DNA from 4 places in the Arthrobacter sp. StoSoilB13 genome. Region 3 is predicted to be linked to each of the others. Evidence: riboswitches for the same ligand, from Rfam matches in the RefSeq annotation. Region 3 holds a riboswitch; each other region holds the start of a gene.
What was found. Region 3 has a riboswitch for S-adenosylmethionine ahead of LDP01_RS15355 (hypothetical protein). Riboswitches for the same ligand answer to the same signal wherever they lie in the genome.
Positions count from the first base shown of each region.

Region 1 (2,192 bases), 500 kb from region 3:
CAGCGCGGCGACATCATGAACGGCTGAGCCGGCTTAGGCGAAGAAGGCCTCGCGAAGCTGCTTCGATAGTTGGCCGATTTCGGTCAGGAAGCCATCGTGGCCGATGGGGGCCTCGATCACGTGGACGGGCACATTGCCTGGCAGGTTTTGCGCCAGTTCCACTGACTGGGCCGGAAAATAGAGGCGGTCGGAATCGACGGCTGCCACAAAGAATTCAGCAGTGGCGGCAGCCAAGGCTTCCTTCAAGGTGCCCCGGCCCCGTCTGATGTCGTGGGACATCAGCGCCTCGGTGATGGCGATGTAACTGTTCGCATCGAACCGGCGCACCAGCTTGGTGCCTTGGTGGTCGAGGTAGCTTTCCACTTGGTAGCGGCCACGCTCCCCCAGGACCGCAGCGGCCAGGGGCGTCTCCTGGTGCTGGGCTTCCCGGCCGAAGCGGACATCAAGCTCCAGCGCTGACCGGTACGTGATGTGCGCTATCCGTCGGGCCAGGGCAAGGCCTGCCTCAGGAGTTGGTCCACCGTAGTAATCGCCGTTGTTGAAGTTCGGGTCCTGGCGGATGGCGAGCGTCTGCGACTGGGCGAAAGCAATTTGCTCGGCTGTGCTGTAGGCGCCCACAGAAATAACCGCGCACCGCTGAACACGCTCAGGGAAGGTGACCGCCCACTCAAGTGCCCGCGCCCCACCCATGGAACCGCCAAGGACTGCGTGCCATGCCTTGATCCCCAAGGCATCCGCGAGCCGGGCTTCAGCCACCGTGCTGTCGCGCAAGGTGATCAGTGGGAAGCGGGATCCCCAGGGCCGTCCGTCCGGCGCCTCTGACGATGGGCCCGTGCTGCCGTAACAGCCGCCGACAATGTTGATGGAGATAACGAAGAACCGGTTGGTGTCGATCGTCGCGCCGGGACCAACGAGTTGCTCCCACCAGCCTTCCTCATCAGTAGCACCGCGGGCCACATGCGTGCTGCCCGTCAGTGCGTGCTGAACCAGGACTGCGTTGGACGCATCCGCATTCAACTGCCCCCAGGTTTCGTAGGCAAGCACAACATCCGGGAGAAAACCGCCGGCTTCAAGTTCCAGTGAACCTACGCCGGCGTACTTGACCGTCCCGTCTTCTTTGCCCGGTTTGGGGGGTGCTGTAGCAGTAATGGTCATTCCTTTGACACCTAACCTCGCGCTTGCCTGCCGCCTTGCGTGCGACAGGCCAGGTCTTCACCCGGGGCACCCCACCGCGGAGGAGGGTTGCCGGCCAGCAAGCCGGGGCTGTCGCTGGCACTCATGACCTAATACGTAGAGTCTAGGAAAAATACCGCTGTCTTGGCGAAGAATGTGACAGCTGTGTGACGGTTTGGCGCCGCTTCGTTCAGGAACACGCACCGCGAAGGGCCGCCCGGCGAATTTTCGACGGCGGGCGGCCGCTCCCCCAGCAGCGCGATTAAGCGCCTTTGGCAGCCCGGAAACCGGCCTCAAGATCAGCAATAATGTCGTCCACGTGCTCTATTCCCACGGAGAGGCGGACAAGGCCTGGATTCACGCCCGCAACCAGCTGCTGTTCGACCGTGAGCTGGCTGTGGGTAGTCGACGCCGGGTGGATAACCAGCGAGCGGACGTCACCGATGTTGGCAACATGGGAGTGCAACTCCAGGCCGTCCACGAATCGCTTGCCGGCCTCGACGCCACCCTTGATGTTGAATGCCACCACTGCACCGGTACCCCTTGGCCCGTACTTACGGCCGCGGTCGTACCAAGGGCTGGACGGCAGGCCCGCAAAGGCAACCGATTCGACGTCGTCATGGGCTTCCAGCCATTCAGCCACTTTGGTGGCGTTCGAGACGTGACGCTCGACGCGCAGGCTCAGGGTTTCCAGGGCCCCTGGGCGATGAGGAAGGCGTTGAACGGGGAAACCGCCGAACCCAGATCGCGCAGCAACTGCACGCGCGCCTTGAGAATGTAGGAGAGGTTGGCTCCGAGCGCGCCATCCTTGCCAAGGTCCCGGGCGTAAACGAGTCCGTTGTAGCTGGGGTCCGGAGTATTGAATCCGGGGAAGCGCTCCGGGTCCTTGCCGAAATCAAAGTTTCCGGAGTCCACGATCACGCCGGCGATCGCCGCGCCGTGGCCGCCCAGATACTTGGTAGCCGAGTGCACCACGATGTCCGCACCCCACTCGATGGGACGGATGAGGTAGGGGGTTG
Region 1 covers NZ_AP024648.1:1,168,429-1,170,620, reverse strand. The annotation lists gene LDP01_RS17600 (hypothetical protein) at 1-27, shown strand, start outside; gene metX (homoserine O-acetyltransferase MetX) at 34-1,155, opposite strand; SAM riboswitch class IV at 1,170-1,284, opposite strand; partial or broken gene LDP01_RS17590 (bifunctional o-acetylhomoserine/o-acetylserine sulfhydrylase) at 1,436-2,192, opposite strand, start outside.
Region 1: linked by a shared signal. The riboswitch ahead of metX (homoserine O-acetyltransferase MetX) and the one ahead of LDP01_RS15355 (hypothetical protein) in region 3 are both predicted to bind S-adenosylmethionine.

Region 2 (2,192 bases), on a different replicon from region 3:
GTGTGCCGCATCAACTGCTTGACCGGGCCGTCGATGAATTCCTTGGTGCCCAGGATTGCGCCGCCGAGGACACGCCCTTGGCCATCGATGTGCTTGGTTCCGGAGTACACAATGACGTCCGCGCCCAGGTCACCGCAACGCTGGAGCAAGGGAGTGGCAAAGACGTTGTCGACGACGACGGTCGCTCCCGCAGCATGCGCCAGCTCGCTGACGGCGGCGACGTCCACGATTTCCTGCATGGGGTTCGAGGGCGACTCGAAGAACACGGCAGTGGTCGGTTCGGAGAGGGCAGCCCGCCACTGGTCGAGGTCGGGACCGTCGACAAACACGGTCTCTACGCCCCAGCGCGGCAGGATCTCGTTGAGGATCACGAAGCACGAGCCGAACAGGGAACGGGCGGCAACCACGCGATCACCGGCAGCCAGGAGGGCACCCAAGGCGGTGAACACCGCGGACATGCCGGACGCCGTCGCGAAGCATGCCTCGGTTCCTTCGAGCAACCGCAACCGTTCCTGGAACGTGGCCACGGACGGGTTGCCGTAGCGGGAGTAAACGAAGCGTTCGTCCTCGCCGGTGAAGGCGCGTTCGGCGGCGGCAGCGGATTCGTAGACGAAGCCGGAGTTCAGGAAAACGGGTTCGGACGTCTCCTGGAAGTTGGTACGGTCAAGGCCGCCGCGTACTGCCTGGGTGTCAGGGCTCCAGCTGGCGGCATCGGGATTGAAAGTCACTTAGTCGTTCCCCAGGTTGGTTGGCAGGCCGCGGTTCTTCCAGCCGTTGATGGTCCGTTCGCCGTAACGGTCAGGGTCACCTTCGAAGCCCTCAAGCACGTTGTAGGCGGTGAACCCGGCCTGCGTCGCGGCGATGGCGGCCGAGATGGAGCGCTGGCCTGAGCGGCAGATGAAAACGAGTTCCACGCCCTCACCCTCGGGTGCCTGCTGCTGCAGGTCCTCGATGAAGCGGGAGTTGGGAATGCCACCGGCGAGGTTCCACTGAATGAACAAGGGATCATTCTCTGTGGCTTTGGTGTCCGGGATGCCGATGTGGGCCCACTCGGCCTCGGTGCGGACGTCTACCAGGATTGCGCCTTCTTCAAGCTTGGCCCACGCGTCCTGCGGGGTCAGGTCACCTGCGTAACTCATGCGTGTCCCTCGAATGCTTCTTCGTCGTCGTCGTTCTCCAACTGGTCAACAGCATTCGCGACGGCGGCGTCTGCGTTGGCGATGGCAGCGGGCAGGACGACCGCCTGCGCCACGATGACATCCGTGCCATTGAACGTGGCTGCCGGGCTGCCGTGGAGCACGTAGCCGTCGGCGAGGGCCGTGGTGATCCGCTCGCAGAATTCACGGGTATCCGGACCTGTAATCAGGCGGTAGGAGAGTTTTTCTTCAGTGGGTTCAGGCATTGGCTGGTGCTCCTCAGTCACGCTTGCAGTTCGAAGTGTCGATACGCCGAGTAGTCACCTGAGGCACCCCGCCGGAGAGAGGGTTGCCGACCAGCAAGTCAGGGCTTGGCGCTGGTGCTCATTACTCAAGAAAAACGTAACATCCCGCGGCGGCGGCCCGCACTTGCAAGCGGTTACGCGGTCGTCATGTTGCGTAACCGGCCGGTGCTGGAGTAGCAGCCCAAATGTGACGCCCCGGGAGCATAATTGACGCAGTACGACCCCCTGTAACTTCGCAAGAAATCAGGTCGCGGTGAACGGACAAGGCAGCTCTACACTCAAGCCCATGCTGCATTTTGGATGGTTCGTGGGGCACGGTTTTGGTGTCCAGGGATGGGGAACTCCCGGCTACAGCCTGGGCTACGACTGGAAGAAGCCTGCCCTGTATCAAGACGCCGTCCGCGCGTTTGAGCAATCCGGCCTTGACCTCTTCATCATCGAGGACTCCCTTACTGTTCCCGATACCTATGGCGGCACTGCCGAGGTCTCGCTGGCACACGCCTCCTTTGCGCCCAAACATGATCCCTTGGCCCTGGTGCCGTACCTCCTGTCCGCAACCGAGCACCTTGGAATCGTCCCGACGGTCAGCGCATCGTTCTATCCGCCTTTCACTGCGGCCCGCCTCCTGGCCACGCTGCAGCACTTCTCCGAGGGGCAGTTGGGATGGAACGTCGTAACCTCCGGCAGTGACCTCGCCGCGCAGAATTACGGTTTGGACCAGCAGATTGAACACGACCTTCGGTATGAGAAG
Region 2 covers NZ_AP024647.1:2,481,600-2,483,791, reverse strand. The annotation lists gene LDP01_RS11675 (O-succinylhomoserine sulfhydrylase) at 1-728, opposite strand, end outside; gene LDP01_RS11670 (rhodanese-like domain-containing protein) at 729-1,139, opposite strand; gene LDP01_RS11665 (DUF1737 domain-containing protein) at 1,136-1,402, opposite strand; SAM riboswitch class IV at 1,417-1,528, opposite strand; gene LDP01_RS23430 (LLM class flavin-dependent oxidoreductase) at 1,728-2,192, shown strand, end outside.
Region 2: linked by a shared signal. The riboswitch ahead of LDP01_RS11665 (DUF1737 domain-containing protein) and the one ahead of LDP01_RS15355 (hypothetical protein) in region 3 are both predicted to bind S-adenosylmethionine.

Region 3 (2,192 bases):
TGGTCTACGCCGAGGTGGCAACCCACATCCTGCCCATCGGCATCGGCGGCCTGGTCATGGCCGCAGCTGTTGCAGCCATGATGTCCACCGCTTCAGGTGCCCTGATTGCCGCCGCCACGGTGGCCCGCGCAGATGTTGTTCCGTTCGTGGCCAGCTGGTTCGGCAAGACCATCAACACGGACGACACCGAAAACCCCGAGCACGACGTCAAAGCCAACCGTTACTGGGTTCTTGGCCTGGGCATCGTCGCGGTGTTGATCTCCATGGCCGCGCAGGACGTGGTTGTTGCCCTCACCATTGCTTACGACATCCTTGTGGGCGGCCTCCTCGTCGCGATTCTTGGCGGCCTGGTGTGGAAGCGCGGCACTGGTATCGCTGCTGCATGGTCCATGGCAGTGGGCTCGGTATTGACGTTGGCCTTGTTGATTCTGTTCGCCACTGGAGTCATTCCAAGCGTCGACGGCGTCTACGCCAACGAGCCCATCTACTACGGCCTCGCGGCCTCGTTCGTCGCCTACGTGGTGATTTCCCTCCTCACGCCGCCCACCGAACCCGAAGTCCGGGCCGCTTGGGAAAAGCGCGTGGCCGGAGCGGTATCTGACGAATTGCCCTTGGAAGCCCACCCCGTCAGCAGCCACAACGCCAGCTAACGGCCCAGGGCCGCAAGGCATCAGGTAAGAACTGAACTGAGCAATGGTCGACGGCGGCGCCGCCCCTTCCCGGGGCAGCGCCGCCGTTGCGCTGTGCGGGGGCGAGCGGATCCGAGGGCCACACTTCTCCCGGACAGCACTCCTCCAGTACAGTGGTCCCAGCTTCAAGAGAGGTGGCGCCAAGCTCCGACTGGCCACACACCAACCCCATGTTCACGGGTGGTTCGGATGAGGAAGCGGCCCGCCCCGGACCAGAGACAACCGAGCGGGCAAGAGCACTCCCCAAAGGAGCAGTCCTTGCCGTACCAAGGCGTTACCACCCCAAGCCAAAGCAGCCCCACCAAAACCGAAGCGCCCACTGTTCCGGTGATTCCCGGCGTCGACCTTGTCCTTGGGACGGTGACCCTGTTCCTGAACGGTGGGCTGGCCCGGTTCCGGCACCCCGAAGCGCGCCTGTTGGCGCATGCCCTTGCCCAGGCTGTGCGTCCATCGCGGTGGTGTGAATCGTCGAGGACGTTGACGGTGACTGTTGCAGCGCTCGGGCGTCCGGCGGGACTGGAGCGGCATTTCACCTTCGGTGAAGATGGCCCTGCCTAAGAAACGGTCCTAGAATTCCTCGTCTTCTTCCCCGCGGAATTCTTCGGTTTCATCCAGGGGGACAACCCGCTCGTCGTCATCCGGGACGTCGATTTCCTCCACCCAGGGTTCGTCGACTTCCTGGTCATCGCTGTAGTCGTAGGCGGGATCCGACTCGATGGTCTCCCGTTCGGGGTGGTTGGCGTGCGGTTCGGTGGTGTCCATGCTGCAACCTCCGTCTGGTGGGCTGGCAAGCAGCCTGCTGACCGAGTGCGGGGAGGGCCCCCGCCCCTGTCCTTCCATCTGAGCACTGTGCCTGAAGAGGGTCAAGGCAACGGCCCACATGGACCCAGGGAAAGGCTCCAGGCAGAGGATTGCAGCTTCGAAAATTAAGGCATGCCGAACATTCCAACTAAGGAATACCGGCCAAAAATCCGCGCCGATAAGCGGTACAGTGGGCGTGCAATGGGGCCGCAACTACCCCACCCAGCACAGGAGAAAAAGTGCAGAAGCACCAGGAATCCCACGGTTCGTCGAGCCCCGCTCCGGACCCCGCCCCCGGATCCGGAACACCGTCCCAACCAGCCCGGCCCACACCGGCGGACATCAGGCGCTGGCGTCAATACCTGGCCGACGAGCGTGCCGAAGCCGCCGTCTACCGGGAACTCGCCCAGCGTCGTGACGGCGAAGAACGGCAGATCCTGCTCGCCCTGGCCGAGGCCGAGAGACGGCACGAGGCACACTGGCTCAAGCTCTTGGGAGAACACGCCGGAATGCCGAAGGGAGCTTCCACCCGCAGCCAGCTGCTGGGCTTCCTGGCCCGGCACTTTGGTTCCGTGTTCGTCCTCGCGTTGGCGCAGCGCGCGGAAGGCCGCTCCCCCTACGGAGCCGAACCTGCCGCGACTCCAGCCATGGTTGCCGACGAACAAATCCACGAAGAAGTTGTCAGGGGCCTTGCCACCCGTG
Region 3 covers NZ_AP024648.1:666,305-668,496, reverse strand. The annotation lists gene LDP01_RS15360 (sodium:solute symporter family protein) at 1-650, shown strand, start outside; SAM riboswitch class IV at 813-932, shown strand; gene LDP01_RS15355 (hypothetical protein) at 948-1,247, shown strand; gene LDP01_RS15350 (hypothetical protein) at 1,257-1,451, opposite strand; gene LDP01_RS15345 (VIT1/CCC1 transporter family protein) at 1,730-2,192, shown strand, end outside.

Region 4 (2,192 bases), on a different replicon from region 3:
GCCCGTCGTTGGAGTTGTCAGCGCCCCCGCGCTGGGCAAGCGTTGGTGGGCAGCAAAGGACATGGGCGCCTACATGGGCCGCTCCCTGGCATCAGCCACCCGGCTCAGGGTGTCCAACGTTTCGCGGTTGGCCGATGCTTCAATGTCATATTCCAGCCTCTCCGGTTGGAAGGAGCGCGGCAATCTGGACGAGTTCCTGGGGTTGACGGAAGACATCTGGCGCACGCGCGCCTATGGCGACTTCTGGTCCTATTGCCTGGTAGCCGAGGGGGCTGTTGACATCGCCTGCGAGCCAGAGCTGAATCTTTACGACATGGCAGCACTGGTTCCCATCGTGACGGAAGCCGGCGGCCGCTTCACCTCATTGGAAGGCGAGGACGGCCCCTTCGGCGGCAACGCCCTGGCCACCAACTCCATCCTCCACTCGGAGGTCCTCAAGCGGCTAAACCCTGCCCTGGATGACCTCCTCTGACCCGGCGGACCAACAAGCCAACCGGCTGTGCATAGAATTTTCGACGGCGGAAGCCTCCTTTTCGGGGCATCCGCCGTCTTTTCTTCGCCCAAAACCCGGTTTCCGGACACGTCGTAACAATCTGCTTAACAAAGCGAATCGACTTTGGAGCAGGCCAGATGCGTGGCCTAACCTCTTTACAGGTCACGAGTGCCAGCGCTAAACCCCGGTTTGCTGGCCGGCAACCCTCCATTCGCGGTGGGGTGCCCCGGGTGACGACCTGGCCGGTCCGGAACGGATACGGCAAGCGCGGATCCCCATAGGGGGTCCCTCTTGAGTGAGGTCCCATGAGCACTGCTACGTTCAACTCCACCGTTCTGCCGTCCCTTGCGGTCGAAGAAGCAGCGCACGAAGCCGCTGCGGGCAGGCCCCTGGCCGCCGTCACAGGCGCGGAGCTGCAAGCTCCCCTGATCCAGGGTGGCCATGTCCGCTACGCCAACCTCGACTACGGAGCATCCGCTCCCGCGTTGACCATCGTTTCTGCGTATCTCAACGAGATCCTCCCCTACTACGCCAGTGTCCACCGCGGCGCGGGCTACGCTTCCCAGATCAGCACCTCGGTCTACGAGAACTCCCGCGACATCGTCCGTGAATTCGTTGGCGGCCGTCCGGATGATTCCGTCATCTTCACCCGGAACACCACGGACTCGCTGAACCTGTTGGCGGGCTGCCTCCCGCAACTCGACGGTAAGCCAACTGGCGAGGTCCTTTACCTGGACATCGAGCACCATGCCAATCTTCTTCCCTGGCAGGGCGTCCCTCACCGCAGTGTCGTAGCTGCTTCGACACTGACCGCTACCTTGGCCAAGCTCCGCGAGGAACTCAGCCAAGGCGGCGTATCTCTGCTGGCGGTCACCGGTGCCTCGAACGTGACCGGTGAAATCCTGCCGATCGCCGAACTCGCAGCACTTGCACACGAATACGGTGCCAGGATTGTGGTGGACGCCGCGCAGCTTGCCCCCCACCGCCGCATCAACATCGCCGCCACAGACGTCGACTACATCGTGTTCTCCGGCCATAAGCTCTACGCTCCGTTCGGCGCCGGAGTCGTTGTGGGCCGTCCCGACTGGCTCGACGCCGGTACTCCCCACCTTGCCGGCGGAGGCGCTGTTCGTGAGGCGCGCCTGGACTCGGTCAGCTGGGCCCTCAGGTCCCGCCCGCCACGAGGGCGGCTCCCCCAACGTCCTCGGTGCGGCAACATTGGCCCGGGCGACGCAGGTGCTCGCCGGCTTGGATCAGGATGCCTGGCATGCCCATGAAGCTGGAATCCGCTCCTACCTCGTACAGGGACTTGAAGCAATCGACGGCGTGACGGTCCACCGGATCTTCAGCGACTCCGAGGACACCATCGGCGTGGTTAATTTCTCGGTGGAAGGATTCGACGCCGGACTGGTCGCCGCATACCTCGCCGCCGAACACGGTGTAGGACTTCGTGACGGCCGCTTCTGCGCCCATCCCCTCCTCAAGCGGCTGGGCCTGCCGTCCGGCTCACTGCGAGCCAGCTTCGGCGTGGGCTCCCGCCTGGAGGATGCCACACGGCTGCTGGCTGGTATCGAGGAACTCAAGCGCACGGGTCTCGGCTGGGACTATGTAGTGGACGAAGGCCGCTGGGTGCCGGCCAACGACCACCGCAGCTACCCGGAGTGGGCACCAAACACGCCCGGCACCGCAGGGGCTGCAC
Region 4 covers NZ_AP024647.1:1,359,951-1,362,142, forward strand. The annotation lists gene hisN (histidinol-phosphatase) at 1-472, shown strand, start outside; SAM riboswitch class IV at 654-767, shown strand; partial or broken gene LDP01_RS06425 (aminotransferase class V-fold PLP-dependent enzyme) at 799-2,192, shown strand, end outside.
Region 4: linked by a shared signal. The riboswitch ahead of LDP01_RS06425 (aminotransferase class V-fold PLP-dependent enzyme) and the one ahead of LDP01_RS15355 (hypothetical protein) in region 3 are both predicted to bind S-adenosylmethionine.